Regions from separate parts of the Escherichia fergusonii ATCC 35469 genome, predicted to be linked through region 2. Evidence: predicted binding sites of a transcription regulator. Region 2 holds the regulator's gene; the other holds the start of a gene.
The links. The regulator Fur, encoded in region 2, represses iron uptake genes when iron is present. The targets are predictions, from matches to a motif close to ATAATAATGAGAACNACTATCAA.
Positions count from the first base shown of each region.

Region 1: the regulator Fur is predicted to act here: its motif matches at 9,041-9,063, upstream of zupT (zinc transporter ZupT).

Region 1 is NC_011740.1:3,046,349-3,061,462, reverse strand. It holds gene EFER_RS15070 (OB-fold-containig protein) at 1-444, opposite strand, end outside; gene glgS (cell surface composition regulator GlgS) at 701-901, shown strand; gene ubiK (ubiquinone biosynthesis accessory factor UbiK) at 1,071-1,367, opposite strand; FMN riboswitch at 1,489-1,637, shown strand; gene ribB (3,4-dihydroxy-2-butanone-4-phosphate synthase) at 1,743-2,396, shown strand; gene EFER_RS15050 (hypothetical protein) at 2,450-3,493, opposite strand; gene EFER_RS15045 (fimbrial biogenesis chaperone) at 3,490-4,230, opposite strand; gene EFER_RS15040 (fimbria/pilus outer membrane usher protein) at 4,246-6,768, opposite strand; gene EFER_RS15035 (fimbrial-like protein) at 6,855-7,418, opposite strand; gene EFER_RS24465 (hypothetical protein) at 7,989-8,156, shown strand; gene zupT (zinc transporter ZupT) at 8,222-8,995, opposite strand; gene ygiD (4,5-DOPA-extradiol-dioxygenase) at 9,137-9,925, shown strand; gene dsbI (protein-disulfide oxidoreductase DsbI) at 9,973-10,644, opposite strand; gene EFER_RS15010 (thiol:disulfide interchange protein DsbA/DsbL) at 10,659-11,327, opposite strand; gene EFER_RS15005 (aryl-sulfate sulfotransferase) at 11,343-13,139, opposite strand; gene EFER_RS15000 (glutathionylspermidine synthase family protein) at 13,662-14,822, opposite strand; gene EFER_RS14995 (DUF1190 family protein) at 14,828-15,114, opposite strand, start outside.
Region 2 is NC_011740.1:2,477,773-2,492,886, reverse strand. It holds gene glnS (glutamine--tRNA ligase) at 1-1,502, shown strand, start outside; gene chiP (chitoporin ChiP) at 1,952-3,358, shown strand; gene chiQ (ChiQ/YbfN family lipoprotein) at 3,408-3,734, shown strand; gene fur (ferric iron uptake transcriptional regulator) at 3,818-4,264, opposite strand; gene uof (fur leader peptide) at 4,257-4,343, opposite strand; gene fldA (flavodoxin FldA) at 4,553-5,083, opposite strand; gene ybfE (LexA regulated protein) at 5,223-5,516, opposite strand; gene ybfF (esterase) at 5,656-6,420, opposite strand; gene seqA (replication initiation negative regulator SeqA) at 6,605-7,150, shown strand; gene pgm (phosphoglucomutase (alpha-D-glucose-1,6-bisphosphate-dependent)) at 7,176-8,816, shown strand; gene potE (putrescine-ornithine antiporter) at 9,039-10,358, opposite strand; gene speF (ornithine decarboxylase SpeF) at 10,355-12,553, opposite strand; gene EFER_RS24590 (leader peptide SpeFL) at 12,864-12,968, opposite strand; gene EFER_RS24775 (TonB-dependent receptor) at 12,935-13,081, opposite strand; gene kdpE (two-component system response regulator KdpE) at 13,243-13,920, opposite strand; gene kdpD (two-component system sensor histidine kinase KdpD) at 13,917-15,114, opposite strand, start outside.

The DNA of each region.
Region 1 (15,114 bases), 570 kb from region 2:
CCCAGTAATAATGGCCATTTTGCCAATATACTCATCTTCGGCAATGGCAGTCGTTTCATCGCGAGGTAACCAGGGGGCGATGACCTTACCACTGAAATGAACAGCGAAAATAGCGGCAATAAAACTGACTGGACCGAGTATCAGATTACTGAGCGGGATTTGCCAGAGAGTGACCATACCGTGCTGGAACAGAATACCAAACAAACCAAAGAACCCCGCTAACAGACAGATGACCACCAACGCTGGTATTCTTCCAATATTCAGAAAATGTAATACTTGTCCAGGAGTACCAGAATCAAGGGAATCGAAGTGATCAAAATGAGCATCGATAGCGCCGGAGAGCATATGGCCAAAGATAAGCGAAACTATTTCCAGGATACCGATAAGTAATACAAATGAAATGGCAAACAGATACGGCTCGTTATAATCAGAAAATATAATCATGCCACCTTTTCCTTGCTATAAATATTTTAAAGTTAATAATTCATTCCCTTACATTAACACTGGTAAATAATACCATGAGACTATTTATTCTTTAAATCTGAAAAATCTATTTTTTTATTTTTGTATTCACGTGATTTGTAAATGCCTGCAATATATTTGCGCACGTTATGTTTAAAGTGACTATGCTTTAAGGTGAATACTGATGTTAGAAAAAGCATATGACCTAACAGGTATTCATTAACCGGAGGATATGCTGATGGAAGATAAGCTAAATTCACTAAATAACTTTGATTTTTTGGCGCAAAGTTTTGCCAGAATGCACAAAGAAGGGAGAGCTGTTGATCTGCCGGCCATTACCGGAAATATGGACGAAGACCAACGAACCTGGTTTTGTGAACGCTTTGCATTTTATTGCCATGAGGTTGAGCAAGAACAAGAAGTGGCACTGGAAAGCTAAATGGATAAGGTTAAAAGGAGTGATGGTAATTGCAATGAAGTGTAACCACTAAATTTATCGAACGAACTATTTTTGCCGGATTGAGGGGAAACTCCTCTCCGGCATTTATCGTTTTCATCACTTAATCTTTTTCATCGCCCGATAACATTCGTCACCGGGCAATAGAAACTTATTCCTGTGGATCAATGGGCGGAATAGCCGGAGCTGGTTGTACTTCCGCAGGGATGGAACGTGCTTCAAGTTCGCTAATGCGCTGCTCCAGTAGCGCCAGTTTTTCGCGAGTCCGTAAAAGAACCTGTGTCTGGACGTCGAACTCTTCACGACTTACCAGATCGAGACGCGTCAGCTGCGCTTGAAGGGTTTGGCGGATTTTTTTCTCCACATCTTCCCCGAACTCCCTGATTCCTTTAGGCATCGATTCGTGAACCTGGCGAGCGATTTGCTCAATTTTTTTCGGGTCAATCATTGTAGTTTCCCTGAACTGATAGGTGTTGAATGACATTGTAGTGCGATAAGAGTAAGGCATAAACCAGAATTATGTGAACCTGCGCGTTGCCGCCGCTAATCATTAGCGTTATAGTGATCCTGCTTATTCTCAGGGCGGGGCGAAATTCCCCACCGGCGGTAAATCAACATAGTTGAAAGCCCGCGAGCGCTTTGGGTGCAAACTCAAAGGTCAGCAGATCCGGTGTAATTCCGGGGCCGACAGTTAAAGTCTGGATGGGAGAGAGTAACGATTCTGTCGGGCACGGACCCGCTCACGTTATTTTTTGGCTGCTTGCTGCCACTCCTAAGACTGCCCTGATTCTGGTAACCATAATTTTAGTGAGGTTTTTTTACCATGAATCAGACGCTCCTTTCCTCTTTTGGTACGCCTTTCGAACGTGTTGAAAATGCACTGGCAGCGCTGCGTGAAGGACGCGGTGTAATGGTGCTTGATGATGAAGACCGTGAAAACGAAGGCGATATGATCTTCCCGGCAGAAACCATGACCATTGAGCAGATGGCACTGACCATTCGCCACGGTAGCGGTATTGTTTGCCTGTGCATCACTGAAGATCGCCGTAAACAACTCGATCTGCCAATGATGGTAGAAAATAACACCAGCGCCTATGGCACAGGTTTTACCGTGACCATTGAAGCGGCTGAAGGTGTGACTACCGGTGTTTCTGCTGCTGACCGTATTACGACCGTTCGTGCTGCGATTGCCGATGGCGCAAAACCGTCAGATCTGAATCGCCCGGGCCACGTTTTCCCACTTCGCGCGCAGGCAGGTGGTGTACTGACGCGTGGCGGTCATACTGAAGCGACTATTGATCTGATGACGCTGGCTGGCTTTAAACCGGCTGGTGTTCTGTGTGAGCTGACTAATGACGATGGCACGATGGCGCGTGCGCCAGAGTGCATTGAGTTTGCCAATAAACACAATATGGCGTTGGTTACCATTGAGGATTTGGTGGCATACCGCCAGGCGCATGAGCGTAAAGCCAGCTAATGACGTGAAATACTAAATATGAAAATGCCGGGGTGTTCCCGGCATTTTGCTGTTTAGTTATAGTTTATTTTTACGATGAGATCTTTTTGGAAGGGACCATAAACGAGAGTATCCCCAGGTTTTTGTGAAAGTTCAGCCTGGTAATCACGAGTAACGATGGCTCCAGCCTGACCTGGAATATATGTGGTGAAGAGTTTGTACTGGTTAAACTTAATATCTTCTTGTGTTTTTTGATCAGTAATACGCATCAACAAACCATTACCCATTTCCAGATGCGTATCATCATGTAACGTATCTGTCGTATAAAAACTGGTGGCAACATCAAATTGCTCAGTACAATTGGCTGTGGCATTCCGAATTGTTGAAACATCAAATGTAGCTGTTGGTGGTATAGTTACTATCGTACTCGGGTCAATACGTCCAAAATTAACGATTTGACTTTCAGGGAAAATACGAATATCTACACTACAATCAAGAAAAGAAATATTGTTGAGTCCTGTAATATTGGCGTGTAAATTTTTGGCTCTATTATCGGTGTTTGCTCCTTGTGAACCATCGAATTGCAATATATTGACAGAGCTAAAGTTAAATATCGTGTCCTTTGGGGGGTATTGCTTAAGTTTTACATACAAGCGAAATCGAGCATTGAAGGTGATCTCTTTTTGGAGGACACCAGTATTAGTACATGTGTTAGTCACAATCTGATATGGGCTTGATCTATCCAGACAATATCCTGTATCAATGCCCTGATTGTTTCCTTCGTAATCCTGGCCATTATATGTTACACCAAATGTTAAATATGGATTGTTTATCACAGAGGGATCATTGAACTCTGCTATTTTTATCCAAGCATGTACATTTTCATATGGATTGCTTTCTGACCAATTGACGGCCCTGTTGCAAAAAACTGTTGTAGCAATATCATCGCTTTCCCAAATTTTCTGACCAGGCTTAGCATCTTGTGGTACTTTAAACGCAGGCATAGGTTTGTTTATTTCGATATTACCAAAGCGTTCATTCTGATAGCAATCGACAGCATAAGAAGAAACATTAAAAAACAGGCACAATATTGCTAGTAGGCGAAAATGCATGATCATAATTTCCCCTTTTTCGCAGGTGAAGTTTGGCAGAGTGACTGAACGGAATTACAGTCAATTTTGAACATTTCCAGCCCGCCGTAATCCCCCACAAAACCCAGCAGGAAGGTCGCAGGAAGATTTTTAATTTGCTGAGTTGCTGTCCCAAAAGGGGTAACCATAATGCTGTCTGTTCCGGGCATTAATGTCTTGCCGTTAGTTCCGATATACCCAACAGTGATGTGATAAGGGGTTGGATTATTGAGTGTAAGACCGTTAGCTGAACGTGCGACAGTCACTTTCTGAACTGGAACTGCCTCACCATCTTTTAATTCAATAGCCTTTGGGCGCCAGAATAATTTCAGACGACTTTGCATAGCGATTTGCATCACGTTCTGTTCTTTGGCGCGCGGCGGAATTTCTCGCACGTTATAATAAAATACAGTTTCCCTGTCTTGTGGTAAGTTATTTAGCGATGCTAACGCCATAAGGCGAATTTGCACTTGCTCATTGGCCTCGATACGCTCCATTGGGGGAAGCGTTGATATGAAATCGCGCGTTTTTTTACCGCTGGCATCCTCAATCCACGACTGAGCCAGATAAGGATCGATTTTACTTTGGTTGGTCAGGCGAACCGTTGCACTTTTATTCGAAGCATTAAAAATGATGCGCGTCCTGTCGGGGGAGACTGTCGCCTGGGCGAAGTTGCAGATCCCCAGTAAACAAATCATTCCTGTTGCGGTTAATAGCGATTTCATTTTATTCATCCTGAATTAGTTGACTGTTTTACAAGGCAAAATAATGGCACTTTCGCTGATGTTACTTTGGTTAGGGGGGGTAATTTCGCAGGAGTTATCACCCCAGGTTAAACGCAGGGTGCTGTTTTCCTGAATCCCGCTGAGATAAACAAAGCCATCTTCCGCCACCAGGCCCACATCTTTACCTGTCGCTTTATCCGTGACATTCACCCCCAGTGGTGGAAAGCGACCATTTTCCTGGCGGATAACGCCGACGATTTGGTAACCGGTGGTGGCATTCAGTTTTGCGTAGCCGATGGCACCCTGGGTGAGCGTGGTGCGAATAACCGAGTTTTCGACATCAACACCTTCTGGTAGATCGTTATTGTTCACCCGTAACATGGAGGTGGTGTAGTTCGATAACGAAGGTACAACGGCAATGCCCAGCCCGTTGGTAACGGTACGGTTAGAGTTGATTTCAACGCCGGAGATCCCTGCGGTATCGACCATCATGCGAGCGTTATCGCCGTAGCTATAATCGTGAAGAGCGACCCCATGACGCGTAGCGGTAAGTGAACCGTACCAGCCTGCGGTAACAGAATTGTACTGATTCGGCTGCACGCTGCCGTTAATGTTCAGACGGCCCCATGGTGAATAGTGCTGGTAGCTGCCGCGCAACGTTGGTTCGCCATCGCGAATATTGTCGTCCGTTGCTGACGCAGAAATATTCCAGACATTGTTGCGATCCGACGAGTCATACCAGGAAATCATTTGCGAGGTGTTACTGCCATCCGTGCGCTGCATACTGTAGGAGATGTTGCGACTTTGCTGTAACGGCAGAGAGAAAGAGAAGTAATACTGATTTTCCTCGTCATCATCCCAGCGAATACGACTCACCGCCAGCGATGCGGAAATGCCTTTGAAATCGCCAATATCAAAGTTTTTGCTTACTGATATCGAGTAGTTGGTATTGCTAGGGCTGTCCCAGTAGGTATTACGTGTAACGTTAAGATAAGAGTTCATCTCCAACGTCTCAAAGTACTGGTTCAGGGAAATAACATAATTTTCTTTCTCGTTATCAATGGAATCATCACCATTTCTCGAGGAGAGATACTCACCCATCGATACGTAATCTTTATCTGAGAAGCGATACCCTGCAAAAGTAATCTGACTCCCCGTTGACTCGAAATGTTTCGCATAGTTAAACCGATAGCTGTAACCACGCAAATTGTCCCTATTTTGTCGCTGTAAAGAGGCATCAGCTCCGGTGACATCGAAAGAAAGCGAACCAAATTGATTGAGGTTAAAACCGATGCCAGTGGTGATCGCCTGGTAATCATCCGCAGTGAACATGCCGCCGCCATAGAGCGACACATTGTTCAGCCAGCCCCAGGAGGCTTCTGCCGTCCAGAAAAATGGGTTATTAATATCGTTATGTCCGACAGATGTTGGTTTTCCCAGCGACGTTTTGTAGCGTACTTGCCCTTTACGGGTTAAATAGGGGATGGAAGCGGAACCGACCTGAAAGGTATTGGTACGGCCATCTTCTTCTTCAACAGTGACATCCAGTTGACCCTGGAACGACTGGCCCAAATCAGAAATGTTAAACGGCCCAGGCGCAACAGTGGTCTGATAAAGTACACGACCATTTTGTGCTACAGTCACTTTGGCGTTGGTCTGCGCGATGCCGGTGATTTGCGGCGCATAACCCTGTAGATCTGGCGGCAGCATACTTTCATCACTTTCCAGTGATGCGCCAGTAAAATGGAAGGTATCGTAAAGATTGGAACTCAGGTCGTACTGTCCCATGGTGAATTTTGACGACCATGAGGGAATCGGGCGAAACAGATAATTTCGCGCAAATTCGCTATCGTGGTTTACCGAGCGGCCATCAGCAAAATTCTGATTGTATTGATAATCGCTACGCAAACGCCATGCACCGAGGTTGAAACCTAAAGTACCGTAGGAACTGATATTCTGGGTGCTGTCTCCGTGATGTGGATCGTACTGGCTGGCGTATACGTTATAGTCGAGGATAAATCCGGTGATACCGTCATCCCAAAATTCTGGCGGCGTCCAGTTTGTTGCCTGGTATTTCAACCATGCCTGGGGAATGCTAAGTGATAATATCATCGTAGATTTATCTAGCCGTACAGATAATTCCTGTCGTTGACTTAAATCGAGACACTCGCTTCCAGCAGTGCTTTGTAATGATTCAATAAAGTCTGTGTGCAGGCCAAAATTAATTAAATTTTCTCTAGTTAAGCAGAGTAATGAACCGCTTTCATTATCTGCTTTTACCCACTCCAGTATTAATGCTTTCGGTAATATATTTTTATTGATTTGCACACGGACCAGATATTTACCTGGGGTTATGTAGCCTTTTTTCTCAAAACGAGAGATATCAATATTCTCGCGGTCTTCTGCGTCAATCATATCGACGTTGAATTCTACTGCGTGGACTGGCAAAACGAAGAGTAGCGAACACACAACGCCAGACAGGGCATTTTTAATTGCATGGGATAATCTGTCCCGGGTAAACGTGTTTTTATTGTTCATAAAAATCCATTTCTAAAAAGACCCAAAGTTGCCGATGAAATTTCATCGGCTTTACCGCCTGGTGTTGTGTGGGTATTAACTGCCGATTACTTGTAGTCGAGTACGTAATTAGCCTGTGCCTGCACATTACCTGGGGTCGCGGTACGTCCCAGAGATTCCATACGGGCTTTAAAGTTCAACTCCTGGTAGGAATTAGTCGTCGGGAAGTCGATGGTGATTGGGGTACCAAGAGTCACGTTGGTGTTGTCTGATTTCACCAGACGTACGCCGACATCAGTTGCACCGCCGATGTTACCTTCCAGTGTGTTTTTAAGCAGGCTGGAGTCGGTAGAGTCAACACTGGCAGAACTAAAGGTGATTTTGACTTTATCAACAGTGTTAGTACCGTCAGATAAAATACAATCCTGCAAATGAATGGTGACATCTACAGGCAGAGATTTCTGTCCGCTTTTTAATACAGTATTAGCAACTTCACCGAGGTTAATTGTCTGATCTTCATCACCTGGAGCAATAGAACAAGGTGCATCGATAACTTCACCTTTGAACGTTATTTTACCGGAACCCTGATTAGGGTCATCAGCAAGCGCGTTAAAAGCAACGCCAGATAATAGTGCGGTTGCAACAACAGAGAGGAGCGTTTTTTTAAACATTACTATAATCCTTTATAAATTAGGAAATGCTTGGGATGAGGAAACAATATAGAGTCGAATCTGATATTAATTCCGGTTGTAACATTACCATGAATACAACTGGTCTGGCTTGTTATTTTTGCTTAAATGTAATTTAGAAAAACTTAAATTATATTTAAGCTGTATATGATTAAATGGTTATTCATCATAATGCAGTCTTGTAACTGATATAAAATTGATAATTTATATATATTTTATGAATGAATGATTTTCCTGATAGGTCATAATTGATTATAAGTGCCTGTAAATACTGAACTCAATGTTTTTAAATGATAATGGTTAAAAATCCTTTGCCTTTATAACTTAGGTTAATGTCGATTTATTTATTTTGATGATATTTATTTGGCGGATATAAATTAATGATTTTTCTGGTTGATTTTTAAGCTATTTTGGTGAGTTATATATCATTTCCTATGATCGAAATCATATAATTGTCTGGTAATTATGCGAGTATATGAATATATTCAACGATGAATATGTGAAATTTTAACGCTAAATGTATAGTATTGTTAAATTTTGAAGGTGAAAAGGATGTTTATTGCCTGGTACTGGATTGTATTAATCGTTCTGTTAGTTGGCGGCTATTTTCTTCATCTTAAGCGTTACTGCAAAGCCTTTCGGCAAGACAGAGATGCTCTGCTGGCTGGTCGTAGTAAGTTAGAACATCGCAATGGCGAAGAGTTGTCCGAAAAGTCATAATAACATTTCTGTCTTCATATTCAGATGTTGCCCACTGGACTGGGCAACATCTGCATCTGTGGTGTTTAACCTATGCCTGCGGTTTGCAAAACAACAAGGCTTAGACCCATTACTGACATCCCGCATAACACGCCATAGCTGGGGTTATTATTAGGATCTATCTCTTTTGCCAGTGGCATTAGCTCATCAACAGATAGTGCCACCATAATTCCTGCTACCGCCGCCATTACGGCAGCCATTACTACTGGTGAAATCAGACTGCCTAGAATTAGCCATGCCAGTACGCCACCGAGAATTTCCGCCATACCTGAAATGCCTGCCCAGAAAATCGCTGTTCGTTTAGAACCTGTAGCAGCATAAACGGGTCCGGCAACTGCCAGCCCTTCAGGAATATTATGTAAAGCCACTGCAAGAGCAATCCCCATACCCAACTCAAGGTTACTGCTGGCTGTTACGAATGTGGCAATACCTTCCGGGAAGTTATGCAGGCTGATACCCAGCGTTAATAGAATTGCAGTACGTCGAATGGATTTCGGCAGAGGTTGCTGCGTTTTTTGCATTAAATCCTGTGGATGGGCGTGCGGAAGCATCCGGTCTAGACCAAAGTAGCCCAGCAAGCCAATGATAAACATACCGTAGCCCAATACTGGCGACATACCTTCTACTGCAAGGGCAGCAGGAAGCATCTCCATTAAAGAGATCAACAGCATAATACCTGCGGCGAATCCCAGCGAGAAGGCCAGTACTCGGTTAGAAGGTTTTTGACCAAGTACAGCCAAAAATGCGCCAATAAAGGTGGCGGCACCCGCCAGTAAGGTCAGAATCAGAGGTACTGACATAAAAAACTCCTTATAAATCTGCTGCCCGGCTGACCTTCAAAATAACTGATAATGATCATCATTGTTATCCGGGTTCTTCATTTTCCGAAACAGCGTATGGTGAAGACATCACAAATGACACCTTTAGTGAAGGATATCATCATGTCTTCAACGCGTATGCCAGCTTTGTTTTTGGGACACGGTAGTCCAATGAACGTTTTACAGAATAATCGCTACACCCAGGCATGGCAGCGTCTGGGGGAGACATTGCCACGTCCGAAAGCCATAGTCGTTGTTTCAGCACACTGGTTTACTCGTGGAACGGGAGTTACCGCGATGGAAATGCCGCCGACAATCCATGACTTTGGTGGTTTTCCCCAGGCACTTTACGAAACTCATTATCCCGCCCCCGGTTCGCCTGCACTGGCACAGCAATTGGTAGAGCTGCTGGCTCCGACTCCTGTTACGCTTGACCTTGAGGCATGGGGATTTGACCATGGTTCCTGGGGCGTGCTGATAAAAATGTACCCAAATGCCGATATCCCGATGGTGCAATTGAGTATCGATAGCACGAAACCTGCTGCATGGCATTTTGAAATAGGGCGTAAGTTGGCTGCATTGCGTGACGAAGGAATTATGCTGATTGCCAGCGGTAATGTGGTTCATAATCTGCGAACTGCCAAATGGCATGGCGATGAATCACCTTATCCATGGGCGGTATCGTTCAGTGATTTTGTGAAAGCCAATCTGACATGGAAAGGGCCAACAGCAGAGCATCCGTTGGTAAATTATCTCGAACATGAAAGTGGTGTTTTATCTAATCCGACGCCAGAACATTACCTGCCATTACTGTATATGCTGGGAAGCTGGGATGGAGAAGAAGCAGTGACGATTCCGGTAGAGGGGATTGAAATGGGAAGCCTGAGTATGTTGTCAGTACAGATTGGCTAAGCAATGAATAAAACCGAAGCCAGAAGCCTGGCTTCGGTTTGCATTACTTACCTTCTTACCAGCTTAAGTCCCCATGCACCACTCATTACCAGCAGCAGTAACAGGCAGAGACCAAACGCCAACATACAAGACTGAGCCATGTTCATAAAGTGCCACGGCGGCAGCAGATACCAACCTTCGGATTGCTGATAAAGGTCAACAAACCATTGCTGAGTACTGCTCAGTGTGACGCCATCGGGAACGATGGGGGCGTCATAACCACAATCCCCGGTAGGTTTAAACCAGTTCGGCGCCCACTGTGCCAGCGGCAGGTTAAAGGGGAAAGTTGGATCGGTCGAGCAACCCTGTACGCCAAACAGTGAATCCGGATCCGGGTTATGCACCGCGTGGTGGATATCATTCAGTTTGAACGAAAACTTAAGTCCCATAATACTGCCGTAGAATGCCATAACGCATCCAATCAGCTTGAGGACGATGTTTTTCGGGTTGATCGCCGCAACCAATCCTCCAATAACCATCACAAACATGGCGTAGCGGATGTAAACACACTGTTCACACGGCGCCATGTAGAGATAGATCTGGAAGAAAGAGTGCGCCAGGATAATCAGCGCGCCCATCGCAACAGCCATTAACAACCATAAGAAGCGTTGCTCTTGCCATCTCACCAGAGTGTCTACCGGTGAAGTGCGAAGGTCTTTCCACATTCCCTTGATACCCATAGCCTGTTTCCCTGTTATTTGCTTGCTAACTCACGGATAAGGTCAGCCATAGTGTCAATGGATTTGATGCTCTTGGTGTAAATCAAGTATTTACCATTAACAACATATGCCGGAACACCCTGGATTTTGGCAACATCGTAAGATGCTTTCCATTTTTCCAGTGTTTCCTGAACAGCTGGCTCTTTCAGAGCAGCTTCAAAATCAGCCTGGCTCATACCTGCAGCGTCAAGACCTGTTTTGATAAAGGCTGCCGGATCTTTACCGTCAGACCAGCGCTCTTTTTTGTCGTGATAAGCTGCGTAGTAAGCAAATTTGGCTTTCTTAAACTGCGATTTTGCATCAAACAGAGAGATACCTGCTGCCTGGTCTTTAGCAATCAATACGGCAAAGACTTCGCTCGCTTGTTTGCCGTATTCACCTTTGGTTTCCAGATGGAAAGGGGTAAAGGCGACCAGATCTTTCACTTTCTCAGATACCGGGCCAGTAACTGCTTTGTCGTACTTGTAGCAGAATGGGCACGCGTAGCTGAACACTTTGATCAGCGTTTTATCAGCATTCGGAATTGGTTTTTCCAGAACCATATAATCCGTGCCTTCGGTGAAAGCAGAAGCGGTAAAAGGCACTGCCAGCGCAGCGGTCAACAGCACGCTTTTAAACAGTGATGAAATCCATTTTTTTGACATTTATGTTCCCTCTGATTATTTAAACATCTGTTGTGGACGTACTAACAGTGCACGGTAATGAGTCTGGTTAGCTTTATCAGACATCACGTCGATTTCCACTTTGACCTCTTTGGTTTTGTAATCGATTTCATTCAGCTTACCGACTGTCGGCTGGCCGACGTCGAACAGGTGAATTGAACCACCAAAGCCGAACATGGTGTCGCGGTCAGCCTGATATTCGATGATAGAAGTGATCGGGCTATAGAAGTCGTAGCCGCGCTCTTTACCGTATTCCCAAACCTGCTGGACGGTGCCTTTCTTCTCATCAATCTTATATTCAACAAAACGTGAATATTTCATGGTCGGTAAGGCTGGTTGTTCCAGGTGGCGACCGTCACCGTTATCAAAGATGGTGAGTGTACCTTTGCTGGAAATCCATGCGGTATGCTGGGTATAGGTAAAGTCGAAATCGGAGTTTTCGCACTTACCGTTTTCATCACAAGTGATTGGTTTACCGTTGGCGTCAACAGGTTTCAGCAGTTTGCTGGCCAGCGGTTTTTCCCAGCCTTTGCTTGGTGCCAGGATCCATTTAACTTGTTTATCACGACCAATTTTCACAACACCCTGGTGACGGGAGGAGAGGATGATTGAGTCGTCTTTAGCATCATAAGCAATGGAGTTGACGTGTGCCCAGTTACGGCCAGGACCTACACCTAATGCATCACCGAACGGAGTATCAGGCTCCAGTTTTGCTTGTTGGCCTGCATGGTTCAGGTCTACGTTTACACAAACGGCACCAGCATCCAGCGCACCGAGCAGAGCATCACGCTTCGGATCCAGAATTTTTGTCAGATCCCACACATCGACAACACGACCTGACTTATCAACTTCAAGAATATGATCACGAATGGTAGTTACGTGTACGCCGTCATCACGACGATAGTTGCTCTTGCCAACACGCAGCAACACAGTGCCATTTGGTGTTTCTACAGATTCATGGGTAGCATCAGCGTAACCACGAGGTAATTTGTGGTCTTCCAGCACCTGGCCCATCATATCGAACTCATACCAGTGCTGGCCCTGAACGGCGGTAAAGGTGCCACGTGGTGTTTCACGGATACCCATCAGATAACCACGTTTGTTGATGTTACGGTCGCGTCCATCGTAGAAGGTGTCTTGATCCAGCCACCAGCGATATTCACCTTCGGTATCAACAATGAAGGTAAACGGTGCGATATCAAATGGTAGTGCACCCGTTGCCGGACCTGCATCAAGGATGCCCGCGTTTTTATCTTTTTCACCGTGCCAGTGGAGATCAGAACCTTGAGCGGTAAAGGTATGGGTATTAACGAGGTATAGACGGTCTTCAAAGCCTGGAGCGACTTTAACGACTTTAGTCGTTTGCAGGTCGGTCAGTGAGCGGCTATCCATATAATTGTTTACGATGGCAGAAGTATGCACAACATAATCATCTTTCATGGCTTTGCCATTTTCTTTCCACTCTACGGTCACTTTGTTAGCAAATTTTTGGTACAGACCAAAAATCGGTACACCGTCATAAGTTTTCAGCGACTCTTTACCTACGGTATAGGTAATTGGTACACCTTTTTCGCCCTTGCCGTGTACGGTAACTTTTACATCAGAAATGACATGGCTGTCTAAATCAACCAGTGCGGTAAGAGGAGCATTGCCGTAGGGATCGACGATTACAGCACCTAGCTGCCCGGCAGGAGGTGCAGGTTTAAAACCAGCAGCCATCACGCCTGTTGCAGACAAACCTAAGGTTAATGCCACTGTGCCGGCTACCAGTGTTTTTCTATATTTATCAAACATGGATATATCTCCTTATATAACGCAAAATATATAATAATTATGAATATCTACTGTTTAGTTGGAGCGAATTAATAGTTTTTGTGAATGAATGAGTGTTTATAATGAAAAGCAATACTCTTTTCTTTTTTTTAATGGTTTGCGTATTGCTGAAACATATTTTTATTTTCAGAGGATAGTAGGTTGGCACTATTTCAAGAACAATATTCAATATTGTTTAGTGTGATCAAAATAACAATGTTTTTTAATTATTACAGTAATTGCCAATTTGTTTGTGATGTGTTTTTGTCAATTAAATCAATATGATAAACGATGAGTTCTTGAGTTGTTTTAATTGCGAAAATGGTTGCATATGACAAATTGACATTAAATTGTTTATTAATGTTAAATAAAAGTGAGATATGTATGCTGAGATATATTGAGTGGAGTTATCATTTCTGCAATATATGACGTTGCCCTGATAATCAGGGCAACTTTGGTCTTCATACTTCAAGCTGTATATGCTGTGTCAGTAGAGGAGTGCCTTTATTCGACAAAAATGTGGGGATAGAAACGGGACAAATCTTGAGTAATCAGCGCCCGGTCTTCCCGAATACCAATGCCAGCAGGTTGATCATTAATCAGCCAACTGCCAATTAGCATATAACTATCGCCAAATTTCGGCAGAGGATGGAATTGCTGAACAATCATTCCTTCTTCACCGTATGGACCTTCTACCGACTCGATCGTTTTGCCATTTTCAATGATAGAGACGTTCGCCCCTTCACGAGAGAAAATAGGTTTAACGACAAATTTATCCATTTGCGGGTGATCATCTTCCGCAAAGTAGGCTGGCAGCAGGTTCGGGTGATTTGGGAACATCTCCCACAGCAGCGGCAGAAGCGCCTTGTTGGAGATTATGCTCTTCCATGCCGGTTCCAGCCAACGTACGCCAGCATCTTCCAGCTTGGTAGAGAACATTTCACGTAGCATATATTCCCACGGATAGAGCTTAAACAGGTTAGAGATAACCTGATCCTGCAAATCCGTGAACTGACCTTTCTCGCCCAGACCAATATCTTCGATATAGAGAAATTCGGTAGCGATGTCTGCTTCAGCTGCACAATCCTGCAGATATTGAATGGTTCCCCGGTCTTCCACCGTATCGCGGCAACAGGTCAGATGCAGCAACTGGAATCCATATTGCTCCCGTAACTCGGCAAAGCGCTCTATCAACTTCTCTTGCAGGCTATTGAACTGGTCACAGCCTTCCGGCAGGTTGCCAGCGTTAAGCTGGTCTTCCAGCCAGATCCACTGAAAGAATGCCGCTTCATACAGAGAAGTTGGCGTATCAGCGTTATTCTCCAGAAGCTTAGGTTCGCCTGTGCCATCCCACGCCAGATCAAGACGCGAATAAAGCGATGGCTGGTGAGTCAGCCATGACTGGCGCACAAAACTCCAGGTGTGTTTTGGAATGCGGAATTTAGTCATCAGCTCATCGCTGGCGATCACTTTTTCCACCACTTTCAGGCACATCTGGTGCAGTTCAGCCGTCACATCTTCCAGTTTTTCAACCTGGGCAAGAGTGAGTTTGTAATAAGCATCTTCACACCAGTAAGGTTCACCATACATGGTGTGAAAATTAAAACCGTATTCATGGGCTTTTTCACGCCAGTCCGGGCGTTCGGTAATACTGACTCTTTCCATCTGAATTAGCCGCCCATCGAACGTGAAGTCGAGCCCGTTGCACTACGTTGCATGGTGCTCTGTTTGGCAACAGACTCACCAAAGCCACCACGTGTAACCGTCGTGGTCGTTGCAGGTTTCGGTGCCATGGCCGTTTTTGGTACGGTCATGGTGCGACCTGGCTGGGCAGCGCCATAGTTTTTACCGGTCGCGTCGGTATATTTACCATAAGCCGGGCTGGCAGGGTTCTTCGAGGAGAACAGCGGTTGCTGCGCAAAACCAGCGCCGCCGCCCATCAGACGCCCCATCATGT
Region 2 (15,114 bases):
CCCAGGACTATAAAGGCCAGTGCAACCTGCGTTTCGACGACACTAACCCGGTAAAAGAAGATATCGAGTATGTTGAGTCGATCAAAAACGACGTTGAGTGGTTAGGTTTTCACTGGTCTGGTAACGTCCGTTACTCCTCCGATTATTTTGATCAGCTCCACGCCTATGCGATCGAACTGATCAATAAAGGCCTGGCGTACGTTGATGAACTGACACCGGAACAGATCCGCGAATACCGCGGCACCCTGACGCAGCCGGGTAAAAACAGCCCGTACCGCGACCGCAGCGTTGAAGAGAACCTGGCGCTGTTCGAAAAAATGCGTACCGGTGGTTTTGAAGAAGGTAAAGCCTGCCTGCGTGCGAAAATCGACATGGCGTCGCCATTTATCGTAATGCGCGATCCGGTGCTGTACCGCATTAAATTTGCTGAACACCACCAGACTGGCAACAAGTGGTGCATCTACCCGATGTACGACTTCACCCACTGCATCAGCGATGCGCTGGAAGGTATTACACACTCTCTGTGTACGCTGGAGTTCCAGGATAACCGTCGTCTGTATGACTGGGTACTGGACAACATCACCATTCCTGTTCATCCGCGCCAGTACGAATTCTCGCGCCTGAATCTGGAATACACCGTGATGTCCAAGCGTAAGCTGAACCTGCTGGTGACCGACAAGCACGTTGAAGGCTGGGATGATCCGCGTATGCCGACCATTTCCGGTCTGCGTCGTCGTGGTTACACGGCGGCTTCTATTCGTGAGTTCTGCAAACGCATTGGCGTGACCAAGCAGGACAACACCATTGAGATGGCGTCGCTGGAATCCTGCATCCGTGAAGATCTCAATGAAAATGCTCCGCGCGCAATGGCGGTTATCGATCCGGTGAAACTGGTTATCGAAAACTATCAGGGCGAAGGCGAAATGGTCACCATGCCGAACCATCCGAACAAACCTGAAATGGGCAGCCGTCAGGTGCCATTCAGCGGTGAGATTTGGATCGATCGCGCTGATTTCCGCGAAGAAGCTAACAAGCAGTACAAACGTCTGGTGCTGGGTAAAGAAGTGCGTCTGCGTAATGCTTACGTCATTAAGGCTGAACGCGTGGAGAAAGATGCCGAAGGCAATATCACCACTATCTTCTGTACTTATGATGCTGACACCTTAAGCAAAGATCCGGCAGATGGTCGTAAAGTCAAAGGTGTTATTCACTGGGTGAGCGCGGCACATGCGCTGCCGGTAGAAATTCGTCTGTACGATCGTCTGTTCAGCGTGCCGAACCCAGGTGCTGCGGATGATTTCCTGTCGGTGATTAACCCGGAATCGTTGGTGATCAAACAGGGCTTTGCTGAACCGTCGCTGAAAGACGCGGTAGCGGGTAAAGCATTCCAGTTTGAGCGTGAAGGTTATTTCTGCCTCGATAGCCGCCATTCTACGGCGGAAAAACCGGTATTTAACCGCACCGTTGGGCTGCGTGATACCTGGGCGAAAGTAGGCGAGTAATTTTAAGTTCTACCAGGCCGGGTGAGGCGTTTACGCCGCATCCGGCATGAAACATGCAAACAATCCAAAACGCCGCGCTCTGCGGCGTTTTTTTCTGCTTTTCTTCGCGAATTAATTCCGCTTCGCAATTTATCCATAGAACAAATTTAAAATCACAAACCATAATTAAATAAAATGTAACCGTTTTCATCTTGCTGGAAATTCACGCTTTTATTCTTCTGCAAGCCTTTCAACTGCAAACTTAAGCCTTGTAACAAAAATCATCAAAATATGTGCGGTTGCTCATGTTCTTACATTCTGGTTACAGAAAGAGATTGATAATTCGCGTCGCGAAAAATAGTCTGTTCCTGTAGTCAGCGAGACTTTTCTCAACGCTACTTTTTTAATTTTTATTTTTTTTCGCTGTTCACCTTTGGTGCAGCAATTTATACGTCAAAGAGGATTAACCCATGCGTACGTTTAGTGGCAAACGTAGTACGCTGGCGCTGGCTATCGCCGGTGTTACAGCAATGTCGGGCTTTATGGCAATGCCGGAGGCTCGCGCCGAAGGATTCATCGACGATTCAACCTTAACCGGCGGTATCTATTACTGGCAGCGTGAACGCGACCGTAAAGACGTTACCGACGGCGACAAATACAAAACTAACCTTTCTCACTCCACCTGGAATGCCAACCTCGATTTTCAGTCTGGTTATGCTGCTGATATGTTCGGCCTTGATATTGCCGCGTTTACGGCGATTGAAATGGCGGAAAACGGCGACAGCTCCCACCCGAACGAAATCGCGTTTTCGAAAAGTAATAAAGCTTATGACGAAGACTGGTCCGGCGATAAAAGCGGTATAAGCCTGTATAAAGCAGCGGCTAAATTTAAATACGGTCCGGTGTGGGCGCGGGCAGGTTATATTCAGCCAACCGGTCAGACGCTGTTAGCGCCGCACTGGAGCTTTATGCCGGGTACTTATCAGGGGGCGGAAGCGGGGGCGAATTTTGATTACGGCGATGCTGGTGCGTTGAGTTTCTCCTACATGTGGACCAACGAATATAAAGCGCCGTGGCATCTGGAAATGGATGAGTTTTATCAGAACGATAAAACCACCAACGTTGATTATCTGCACTCCATCGGTGCGAAGTACGACTTCAAAAATAACTTTGTACTGGAAGCGGCATTTGGTCAGGCAGAAGGGTATATCGATCAATATTTTGCCAAAGCCAGCTACAAATTTGATATCGCCGGTAGCCCGTTAACCACCAGCTACCAGTTCTATGGTACGCGCGATAAAGTTGACGATCGCAGCGTCAACGATCTTTATGACGGCACCGCCTGGCTGCAAGCGTTGACCTTTGGTTACCGGGCGGCTGACGTAGTGGATTTGCGTCTGGAAGGCACCTGGGTTAAAGCCGACGGCCAGCAGGGATACTTCCTGCAACGTATGACTCCAACCTACGCTTCCTCGAACGGTCGCCTGGATATCTGGTGGGATAACCGTTCTGACTTTAACGCCAACGGCGAAAAAGCGGTCTTCTTCGGTGCGATGTATGACCTGAAAAACTGGAATCTTCCAGGCTTCGCCATCGGCGCTTCCTACGTTTACGCATGGGATGCTAAACCCGCTACCTGGCAGAGCAATCCGGATGCGTACTACGACAAAAACCGGACTATTGAAGAGTCTGCATACAGCCTGGATGCGGTCTACACCATTCAGGACGGTCGTGCTAAAGGCACGATGTTCAAACTGCACTTTACCGAATACGACAACCACTCCGACATCCCAAGCTGGGGCGGTGGTTACGGTAACATCTTCCAGGATGAGCGCGACGTGAAATTTATGGTAATCGCACCATTCACCATCTTCTGATGCCCGACGCGGCAGGTTTTGTGCCTGCCGCACATTTGAGGAGTTTGCTATGAAAAAACTGATTCTCATCGCCATGGTGGCATCGGGGCTGGTGGCTTGTGCACAATCCACCGCGTCACAGGAAGACAGCCGTCTAAAAGAAGCTTACAGCGCCTGTATCAACACCGCGCAAGGTTCGCCGGAAAAAATTGAAGCCTGTCAGAGCGTGTTAAACGTGCTGAAGAAAGAGAAACAACATCAGCAATTTGCCGAGCAGGAAAGTGTCCGTGTGCTGGATTATCAGCAGTGCATTCAGGCAACGCAAACCGGTAATGACCAGGCGGTGAAAACCGATTGTGATAAGGTCTGGCAGGAAATTCGCAGCAATAACAAATAAGTGAGAGCTGTAACTCTCGCTTTTCTTATGTCCCTTGTATAAAAAAGCCAACCCGCAGGTTGGCTTTTCTCGTTCAGGCGGGCTTATTTGCCTTCGTGTGCGTGCTCATCTTCGCGGCAATCGCCTTCGGCACAGTGGCCGTAAAGATAGAGACTATGGTTAGTCAGCCGAATGCCATGTTTTGCGGCGATTTCACGCTGACGCGCTTCGATGGAATCATCACTAAATTCGATAACCTTACCGCAGTCGAGGCAGATCAGGTGATCGTGGTGATGTTGCTGTGTCAGTTCAAATACGGATTTACCGCCTTCAAAATTGTGGCGGGTGACGATACCAGCGTCGTCAAACTGGTTCAGTACGCGATAAACCGTAGCCAGACCAATTTCTTCACCCATATCGATCAGACGTTTGTATAAATCTTCCGCACTGACGTGATGGTTGTCCGGCTCCTGAAGAACTTCCAGGATTTTTAAACGAGGAAGCGTTACTTTCAGGCCAGCTTTCTTTAGGGCGGTATTGTTATCAGTCATGCGGAATCTGTCCTGTTACTAAGCGGTTCACTTCATTAGAAGAAGTGACAGAATTTGCTCTTGAGATAATGCGTATCATTATAGAATTGCCACGCCTAAATGAAAACCACAAGTCCCTGGCAAATATTGTTAATAAAAACGTGGCTCAGCTTACATTTACAATGGCAAGGCCACTTGAACACCGGGACATTGTACAGGTACAACGGCAAAAGTTACAAATTTGTAGCAATTATTTTGATTGGCATTATCTATTAATACGGCGTAGACACGAGTCTACGCCGTATTACGTCAGGCATTGAGAATTTCGTCGAGATGCAATTCTTCAGAAATCTGTTTAACCCATTTTTCTACACGTTCAGCGGTCAGTTCCGGCTGACGGTCTTCGTCGATAGCCAGACCGACAAAGTGGTCGTCATCTGCCAGACCTTTTGATGCTTCGAAATGGTAGCCCGCAGTTGGCCAGTGACCAACGATAGTTGCGCCGCGCGGTTCAATGATGTCGCGGATGGTACCCAATGCGTCACAGAAGTATTCAGCGTAATCTTCCTGGTCGCCACAACCAAACAGCGCAACCAGTTTACCATTAAAATCAATTTCTTCGAGAGTCGGGAAGAAGTCATCCCAGTCACACTGTGCTTCGCCGTAATACCAGGTCGGGATGCCCAGCAGCAGAATGTCATAAGCTTCCAGATCTTCTTTGCTGCTTTTTGCAATGTCATGGACATCGGCAACGTCTTTACCAAGCTGTTTTTGAATCATTTTTGCGATATTTTCGGTATTACCGGTGTCGCTACCGAAAAAGATGCCAGTGATAGCCATGAGTGAAATAACCTCTTGAAACTTATTGAAATGGGGGTGGAAAATTGCCCACGGATAAAGGCAATCATAGCAGAACAGGCAGTCTTGCGGAATCAGCAAACGAGCAGGACTGCACACTGTGCTACATGAAAGTGGAAATTTAAACGATGCCCTGACTACGCAGCGCCGCCAGTTGCTGCATTAACATCTCTTCGATCAGTTCGCTACGGCTCATATTGCGCGATTCCGCCAGCTCGTTCAGCGCCTCGACAGCTTCCGCGTTCAGCTTCAGTTCGACACGCTTAAGGCCACGTACTTTGTCGCGTTTTAGCTGGTTGCGTTTATTAATACGCAGCTGTTCATCGCGCGAAAGCGGATTAGTTTTCGGTCGTCCCGGTCGACGCTCGTGCGCGAACAGATCTAATGTCGTACGGTCCGTTTGTTCTTTGGCCATGATCTTGGTGACTTCGGGGGAAACAATCAGCCAGGCGCCTGCCCGGATGGATAGCGCGCCATAATACATCAGCGCGATGAGTCACGCCAACGCCCACGCGTGGAAAGCGACGCGGACGCTGGGTTTTTAATCAGTTACGTTAATCATTGAGATAGCGACGGATAGCGCGTAATACCGCATCCGGTTTTTCAGCATGGACCCAGTGACCCGCGCCAGCAATCACATGCGCTCGTGCCTGTGGAAATTGTGTCAGTAAATCATCACGATACTGCTCGCTAACATACGGAGAATTGCCACCAGGGATAAACAGGGCAGGGTGATCCCATGCCGGGATTTTCTCCCACCCCACAATATGCGGATACTGATCCCACAATACCGGCACGTTAAAGCGCCACTCCCCGTCAACAAAAGATTTCAACAGAAACTGAATCACCCCTTCTTCATTAAGATGCTGGCGCATTACTGCCGCTGCTTGCTGGCGAGTTTGCGCGTCGGATTCACTGACTGCGTTGATAGCCGCGAAAATTTCATCATGACGGCGTACGTGATAGTCGACCGGCGCGATATCAATCGCCACCAGTTTATCGATGCGATCGGGGGCCAGTGCAGTCAGTGCCATCACCGCTTTACCGCCCATTGAGTGTCCAATAAATGTTGCCTTATCGATCTGCTGTGCATCCAGAGTGTCAACAAGATCCTGGGCCATCGCCGGGTAACTCATCACCGGATCTCTCGGTGAAAGACCGTGGTTACGCATATCAACCTGGATGATATTGTGATCGTTTACCAGATCGCGAGCCAGTACGCCAAGGTTGTCGAGGCTGCCAAACAGGCCGTGTACGAGGACGATGGGAGAATTATTGTGCTGGTTTTGTGCAGTTTGCGTGCGGATATTCAATTTCATGGCAAAGTTCTTTTTTTCGCGTTGTCGGGTTAGGGTATTATGTTGACCATTGTGCCACAGGGCTGCAACAAATACGGGTTACTCCGATTTTTTCTGCAAGCCAGGCTTGACGCTATCCGCTGCCGGGATTTATTCATATACTCCTGGCGACTTGTATTCAGCTAAGACACTGCACTGGATTAAGATGAAAACGATTGAAGTTGATGATGAACTCTACAGCTATATTGCCAGCCACACTAAGCATATCGGCGAGAGCGCATCCGACATTTTACGGCGTATGTTGAAATTTTCCGCCGCATCACAGCCTGCTGCTCCGGTGACGAAAGAGGTTCGCGTTGCGTCACCTGTTATCGTCGAAGCGAAGCCGGTCAAAACGATTAAAGACAAGGTTCGCGCAATGCGTGAACTTCTGCTTTCAGACGAATACGCAGAGCAAAAACGAGCGGTCAATCGCTTTATGCTGCTGTTGTCTACACTATATTCTCTTGACGCCCAGGCGTTTGCTGAGGCAACGGAATCGTTGCATGGCCGCACGCGCGTTTACTTTGCAGCTGATGAACAAACGCTGCTGAAAAATGGTAATCAGACCAAGCCGAAACACGTGCCAGGCACACCGTATTGGGTGATCACCAACACCAACACCGGCCGTAAATGCAGCATGATCGAACACATCATGCAGTCGATGCAATTCCCGGCGGAATTGATTGAGAAGGTTTGCGGAACTATCTAAAACGTTGCAAATAAAGGACAAAGCAATGGCTATCCACAACCGTGCAGGCCAACCTGCACAACAGAGTGATTTGATTAACGTCGCCCAACTGACGGCGCAATATTATGTACTGAAACCAGAAGCAGGGAATGCGGAGCACGCGGTGAAATTCGGTACTTCCGGTCACCGTGGCAGTGCAGCGCGCCACAGCTTTAACGAGCCGCACATTCTGGCGATCGCTCAGGCAATTGCTGAAGAACGTGCGAAAAACGGCATCACTGGCCCTTGCTATGTGGGTAAAGATACTCACGCTCTGTCCGAGCCTGCGTTCATTTCCGTACTGGAAGTGCTGGCAGCGAACGGTGTTGATGTCATTGTGCAGGAAAACAATGGCTTCACTCCGACGCCTGCCGTTTCCAATGCCATCCTGGTTCACAATAAAAAAGGTGGCCCGCTGGCAGACGGTATCGTGATTACACCGTCCCATAACCCGCCGGAAGATGGTGGTATCAAGTACAATCCGCCAAATGGTGGCCCGGCTGATACTAACGTCACCAAAGTGGTGGAAGACAGGGCCAACGCACTGATGGCCGATGGCCTGAAAGGTGTGAAGCGTATCTCCCTCGACGAAGCGATGGCATCCGGTCATGTGAAAGAGCAGGATCTGGTGCAGCCGTTTGTGGAAGGTCTGGCCGATATCGTTGATATGGCGGCGATTCAGAAAGCGGGCCTGACGCTGGGCGTTGATCCGCTGGGCGGTTCCGGTATCGAATACTGGAAGCGTATTGGCGAGTATTACAACCTTAACCTGACCATCGTTAACGATCAGGTCGATCAAACCTTCCGCTTTATGCACCTCGATAAAGACGGCGCGATCCGTATGGACTGCTCCTCCGAGTGTGCGATGGCGGGCCTGCTGGCACTGCGTGATAAGTTCGATCTGGCATTTGCTAACGACCCGGATTATGACCGTCACGGTATCGTCACTCCGGCAGGTTTGATGAATCCTAACCACTACCTGGCGGTGGCGATCAACTACCTGTTCCAGCATCGTCCGCAGTGGGGCAAAGATGTTGCTGTCGGTAAAACGCTGGTTTCATCTGCAATGATCGACCGTGTGGTCAATGACTTGGGCCGTAAGCTGGTAGAAGTCCCGGTAGGTTTCAAATGGTTTGTTGATGGTTTGTTCGACGGCAGCTTCGGCTTTGGCGGCGAAGAGAGCGCAGGGGCTTCCTTCCTGCGTTTCGACGGCACGCCGTGGTCTACTGATAAAGACGGCATCATCATGTGTCTGCTGGCGGCGGAAATCACTGCTGTTACCGGTAAGAACCCGCAGGAACACTACAACGAACTGGCAAAACGCTTTGGTGCGCCGAGCTACAACCGTTTGCAGGCAGCTGCGACTTCCGCACAAAAAGCGGCGCTGTCTAAGCTGTCTCCGGAAATGGTGAGCGCCAGCACCCTGGCTGGTGACCCGATCACCGCGCGCCTGACGGCGGCACCGGGCAACGGTGCTTCTATTGGCGGTCTGAAAGTGATGACTGACAACGGTTGGTTCGCCGCGCGTCCGTCAGGCACAGAAGACGCATACAAAATCTACTGCGAAAGCTTCCTTGGTGAAGAACATCGCAAGCAGATTGAGAAAGAAGCGGTTGAGATTGTTAGCGAAGTTCTGAAAAACGCGTAAACACATTAAATAAGAAAAAGGGCGGTCGGAAGATCGCCCTTTTTACTTATGATAGCCTGATACGCTACGTTCATCAGGCCTACGAGGATGGTGCAATATATTGAATTTGCACTATTTTGTAGGACGGATAAGGCGTTCACGCCGCATCCGGCATGAACAACGAGTACTTTGCTAATAATCTGAAAGGGCGATCATTCAATCGCCCTTTTTTATTTCGCTTTATTAACCGTGTTTGTTTTTCAGTTCAAAGCGTGGTGATACCAGACCATACAGTGTCCAACCAAGGAAAGTCACGATGGAACCGTACAGCATGGCTTCTTCCCCGGATGAGTACAGCGCATAGAAACTGTACATCGCACCAACAAAGGCAACAAAGTTTGCTACTTTCGCTTTTGATGGTGGCACATTGGCGACCTGCTGAATAATAACTAACGCCGCCATCGACAGAATATACGGGATAATATTGGTCACCACGGCCAGGTTAACCAGCACGTTGAACTGGCTGTTCAGTGACGGGCTAATGGTCATCAGTGCCAATCCACTCTGAATAATCACAATGGTCAACATTCCCTGAACCGGTGCATCCACTTTGGTTACACGGGAGAAAATTTTAGGGAAGTAGCCTTCATCAGATGAAGATTTAAACACCTGGGCAATGGTGAACTGCCAGCCAAGCAGTGAACCGCAGCAGGACATCACCATCAGCGCCATAATGACTTTACCCACTTCCGGCGTGAACATCTGTGCGAAGGCCAGGCCAAATGGTGCCGTTGAATTTGCCAGCTCCATATTTGGCACAATCCCGGCAATCACGTTGGTGGAGACGATATAAATCACCGCCGCACCTAACGTACCGCCAAGAACTGCAATCGGCACGTTACGTTCCGGGTTTTCAACTACTTCGGCGTTGGCACAGGCAGACTCCAGACCGAGGAAAGCCCACAATGTCATGGCGATGGAGGAACCTACAGCGCTAAAGAACGGCACATGGTGCGGGTTCCATGAGTTAGCGTACAGCGTCGGGCTAAACCAGAACCAGCCGATAATACACAGGCCGACCACCGGAATAATGACCCCCCACACGGTAATGCTACTGATTTGCCCGGTAATGCGCGCACCACCAAAGTTAGCCACGGTACAAATCCACAGCACTCCGATGGTTGCCAGACCAATCTGCACTGGCGACAAACTCGCGCCGAGCAGTTCGGTGCCGTAACCAACCGCCGAAATAGCAATTGCGACGTTAGCAATCAGCAGCGAGACGCCGTAAGTGTAGTTCGCCATAAAGTTACCGGATTTACCGAAAGCATACTCGGCATAACCGCCCATACCACCTGATTTACGGCTGAACATGCCGCATTTTGCGAATGCCCATGCCAGCGCCATTGAGCCTACGGCAGTCACCAACCAGGAGATTATTGAGATTGTCCCAACTTCGGCAAGCTTTGTCGGCAGCATGATGATGCCGGAGCCCATCATGTTGACCATCGTCAGTATGGTTAACTGAACGACGCCCATTTTGTTCGATTTAGCCTGACTCATAATTTTTCCCCTTTCAACAGGGTGCTTTGCGCATCACGAGGCTTGATGACATAGCACCAAACTTGCTTACGACCATCATGTTCTTCGATATAGACACCCTGCAGCTCCGGTGCAAAACCTGGCAGCAGGTTGATCCCTTCTTCCAGAGCGCTGAAGTAACGCAGAACAGCACCACCCCAGATTTCACCCGGAACAACACACAGCACACCCGGAGGATAAGGAAGCGCACCTTCGGCAGCGATACGGCCTTCTGCATCCGGCAGACGAACCAGCTCCACTTCACCGCGTAAATAGGCGTAGTTGGCTTCTTGTGGATTCATGCTGACGCGTGGGAAGTGCTCCTTACGGAACATCTCTTTTTGCAGTTGTTTCACGTTGTGACGGGCATACAAATCATGCATTTCCTGGCACAACTGACGCAGGGTATAACCGGCGTAACGCTCTTCATGCTGTTTGTAGATGGAAGGCAGTACTTCCGCCAGAGGCGCATCAGCTTCCAGTAGTTTTTCGAAGCGAACCAGCAGGGCAACAAGTTGCTGAAGTTTGGCCATATCTTCTGCCGGAGTCAGCAGGAAGAGGATGGAGTTAAGATCGCATTTTTCCGGCACTACGCCATTTTCGCGCAGGAAGTTAGCAAGAATCGTCGCGGGTACACCGAACGCTTCGTATTCGCCGTTACGTGCATCAATACCTGGGGTTGTCAGCAACAGTTTGCACGGATCGACAAAGTATTGATTCTCTGCGTAGCCTTCAAAAGAATGCCAGTGCTCACCGGGTACAAATTTAAAGAAGCGCAGATCAACCGCTATTTGCGCTGTTTCATATGACTGCCAGGGCTTACCATCCACCAGTTCAGGAACGAACGGACGAATGTGCTGACAGTTATCGAGGATCAATTTGCGGGTATTAATACCGTTAACCACACAATCCATCCACATATTACGACCGCTGACACCTTCATGCATTTTGGCGTTGATATCCAGTGCGGCAAACAGCGGATAGAACGGGCTGGTGGAGGCGTGCATCATAAAGGCGTTGTTCATGCGTTTGTGCGGTACATAACGCTGTTGCCCTTTGATATGGCTGTCTTTTTTATGAATTTGTGAAGTCTGGGAAAAACCAGCCTGCTGTTTATGCACAGATTGCGTAACCAGAATACCCGGATCGTTCTCATTAAGATCCAGCAGCAGTGGCGAACAGTCCGCCATCATCGGAATAAACTGTTCATAGCCGACCCATGCTGAGTCAAACAGGATGTAGTCACACAGATGACCGATTTTATCCACCACCTGGCGGGCGTTATAAATAGTACCGTCGTAGGTGCCTAACTGAATTACAGCGAGGCGGAACGGACGCGCTTCTTTTGCCCGTTGCGGTGCAACTTCTGTAATCAGTTCACGCAGATAACTTTCTTCGAAGCAGTGCGCATCAATGCCACCGATAAAGCCATACGGGTTACGTGCCGTTTCCAGATAAACCGGTGTTGCACCAGCCTGTAGCAACGCTCCGTGGTGGTTAGACTTATGGTTATTACGGTCAAACAGCACCAGATCACCCGGTGTCAGCAGGGCGTTTAAAACCACTTTGTTGGAGGAGGATGTGCCGTTTAAAACAAAGTACGTTTTATCGGCATTAAACACTTTTGCCGCATGTTGCTGTGCAATGCATGGCGCGCCTTCATGAATCAGAAGATCACCCATTGCTACGTCGGCATTACACAAGTCGGAGCGGAAGAGCATTTCGCCAAAATATTCCACGAACTGATTCCCAGCCGGATGACGACGGAAAAACTCACCCCCCTGATGACCCGGGCAGTCAAAAGCGCTATTGCCCTGATTGACATAATCGACCAGTGCGCGGAAGAAGGGCGGGCGCAGTTGCGTTTCATAATGGCTGGCAGCGGTTTCTAACTGACGTCCATAAAACTCTTTACGTGATTCGCAATGCTCGAAGACACCAGAAATACGTGGCAGATATTCTGCTGGTACACGTTCTTCATTTTCCGTTGCAATAAAAACAGGAATGCCATAGCCAGTAGCGTCTATTTCATCGAGTTTTCCACGTTCAACATCATTGACCGATAAAATAATGGCGGCAACGTCAATATAATTACTTTCGTCAATATTCACGCATGCACGATGAGTAGAAAAACAATCCGGGCAAGAACGACTAACGGCAATTTTTAATTCTGACATTTTGTTCATCTCTTTATTTCAGGTAATAACAGGTCCTCAATTTCTCAAAGGAGAAATCGATCACGCCGGAAAAAAAGCAAAACTCCACCGCTGATAAATAAATCAGTAGTTTGCTTTTTGCAGATGCAATAACCCAGACCAGCCCGGTAACTGGCTATACTCGTCATACTTCAAGTTGCCTATGCTGCGACTCGAATTATTAAGAGTTTAAAAGGGTTAGCAGTATATGAGCACCGAGGGATACAGGTATTAACCTGTAATGCTTAAAGCCAGGGAGACCTGTACGCTGGGGTGCCCTTTAGTCAGAAGACTAGCGGGCATTAAAGAAATGAAAGTCAAAACTATTACGATGGGCAAACTTCATGATATGGGTTGTCCGCCTTATATGAGGCATTGTGCGGCTATTATTTTCCATTTTCCTTTACCTTTTGCTGTGTCAGTTGAAGGTAGGATTATTCTATCCAGGAAATGGCTATAATCTGTGAAGAAGATCAACAAAAAACGATCATACCCCAAATAATAAATCATTAATTATGAATAGTGCCATATTAGATGCTGTTTTGTTATTTAAATGTTGTAATTTCGTGGTTTATATTTGCATTAAGAAATTAAAACTGCCAAATAATAATATTTTTGGCAGAATTAATAATAAATTAATAATTTTTTAAGCGCATTTATTGAATAAACATTCATGGCATAAAACGATAGCCAATACCGGTTTCAGTAATGAAATGGCGGGGGCGGGCGGGATCTTGCTCCAGTTTTTGTCGCAGATGTCCCATATAAATACGCAAATAGTGGCTGTGTTCGACCGCGTTTGGTCCCCACACCTGGTTGAGAAGCTGGCGCTGGGTGAGCACTTTTCCGGCATTGTTGAGCAGCACCGCCAGCAGGCGGAACTCAATCGGGGTGAGATGCACCTCTTCCTCGCTGCGGTGAATCACGCGGGCAGCTAAATCGACGGTAACATCGGAAAATTTCACCAGCGGCTCGGGCGCGGTGGTGGCGGAGTGGCGGCGTAATGCGACGCGCAGACGGGCCTGCAATTCACCAATGCCAAACGGCTTACTCAGGTAATCATCCGCTCCAGCATCCAGCGCGGCGATTTTGTCGCTCTCTTCGCTACGTGCGGAAAGCACAATCACCGGCACCGCGCTCCACTGGCGCAGGTCGCGGATAAACTCAATCCCATCACCGTCTGGCAGGCCGAGATCGAGAATAATCAAATCGGGCTTACGGGTTGCCGCTTCCAGCAAGCCGCGTTGCAGCGTTTCGGCCTCAAAGACGCGCATACCGTCACCCTCCAGCGCCGTGCGCAGAAAGCGACGAATAGCCTGTTCATCTTCAACAATCAGAACGTTTGTCACATATCCTCATGAAATTCTTCAAGTTCAGGGGCAGTTTGCTGGGGAAGTGTAACACGAAAACAGGCACCACCTTCCGGTCGGTTGAACGCGGTAATGGTGCCGCCGTGTACATCCACAATTGCCCGACAAATTGCCAGCCCAAGCCCTACACCCGGCACCGCCGACTCTTTATTTCCGCGAGCAAACTTATCGAATATCGCCTGCTCCAGGCCTTGTGGAAGACCGGGGCCGTTATCCCAGACATCCAGTTGTAGATTTTCGCCCTCAACGTGGGCATCGATACCAATTTCGGCCTGTGTACCCGCGTATTTCACCGCGTTCTCCAGCAGATTAATCAGCACCCGTTCAAAGAGTGGCCCATCAACGTGGATTAAGGTCAGCGGTTCTGGCAGAGAAAGATTGATGGGCGAGGATAAACCCGGTTCCAGCATTTGCAGCGCGCTGCCGACCACTTCTTCCAGCGTTAACCACTCTTTCTTCAAATTAAAGCCGCCGGACTGAATTCGCGCCATATCCAGTAGATTATTCACCAGTCGGGTCGTGTTCAGTACATGCTGACGGATCTCGCTGGCCTGGTGGGCGTGGGGCGATCCTTCGCTTGCAAGATCGAGCGTTAAGATTTCTGCCTGACCGAACAGCACCGTAAGCGGAGTGCGTAAATCGTGCGAAAGCGCCGCCAGCAGGGCGTTGCGGATCTGTTCACGTTCGCTTGCCATCCGCGCCTGTTCTTCGCTGGCGGTCAGCGTCAGGCGTTCCAGGGCATTGGCGACTAACAACGTAAACGTCTCCAGCAGGCGTTGCTGTTCCGGGATCATCAACTGGCGCAGATTCCCCGGTTCCACCACCACCAGCCCGTAGGTTTTCTCACCGCTTTTTAACGGCAAAATCTGGTATGGCACACCGGGTAACGTATCGGTGCCCGCGCCCGCAGGCAGGCCTTTATCAAAACTCCACTGCGCGATGGCATCTTCCCACGGCGTCATTCCTTGCGGATGTGTTAACGGCTGTAATTTACCGTTGTCATCGGGCAACAACACCTGGCTGCGGGCATGAAACGTAGAAGCAATAAATTGTTCGCTGGTGGCAGCGATGTCCTGCGGACTGCGGCCCACAGCCAAAGCTTTCGACATTTCATATAAGTGTCGTGTGCGTTGCTCGCGGTAACGGGCTACCCGCGCCTGATAACGTACGCCA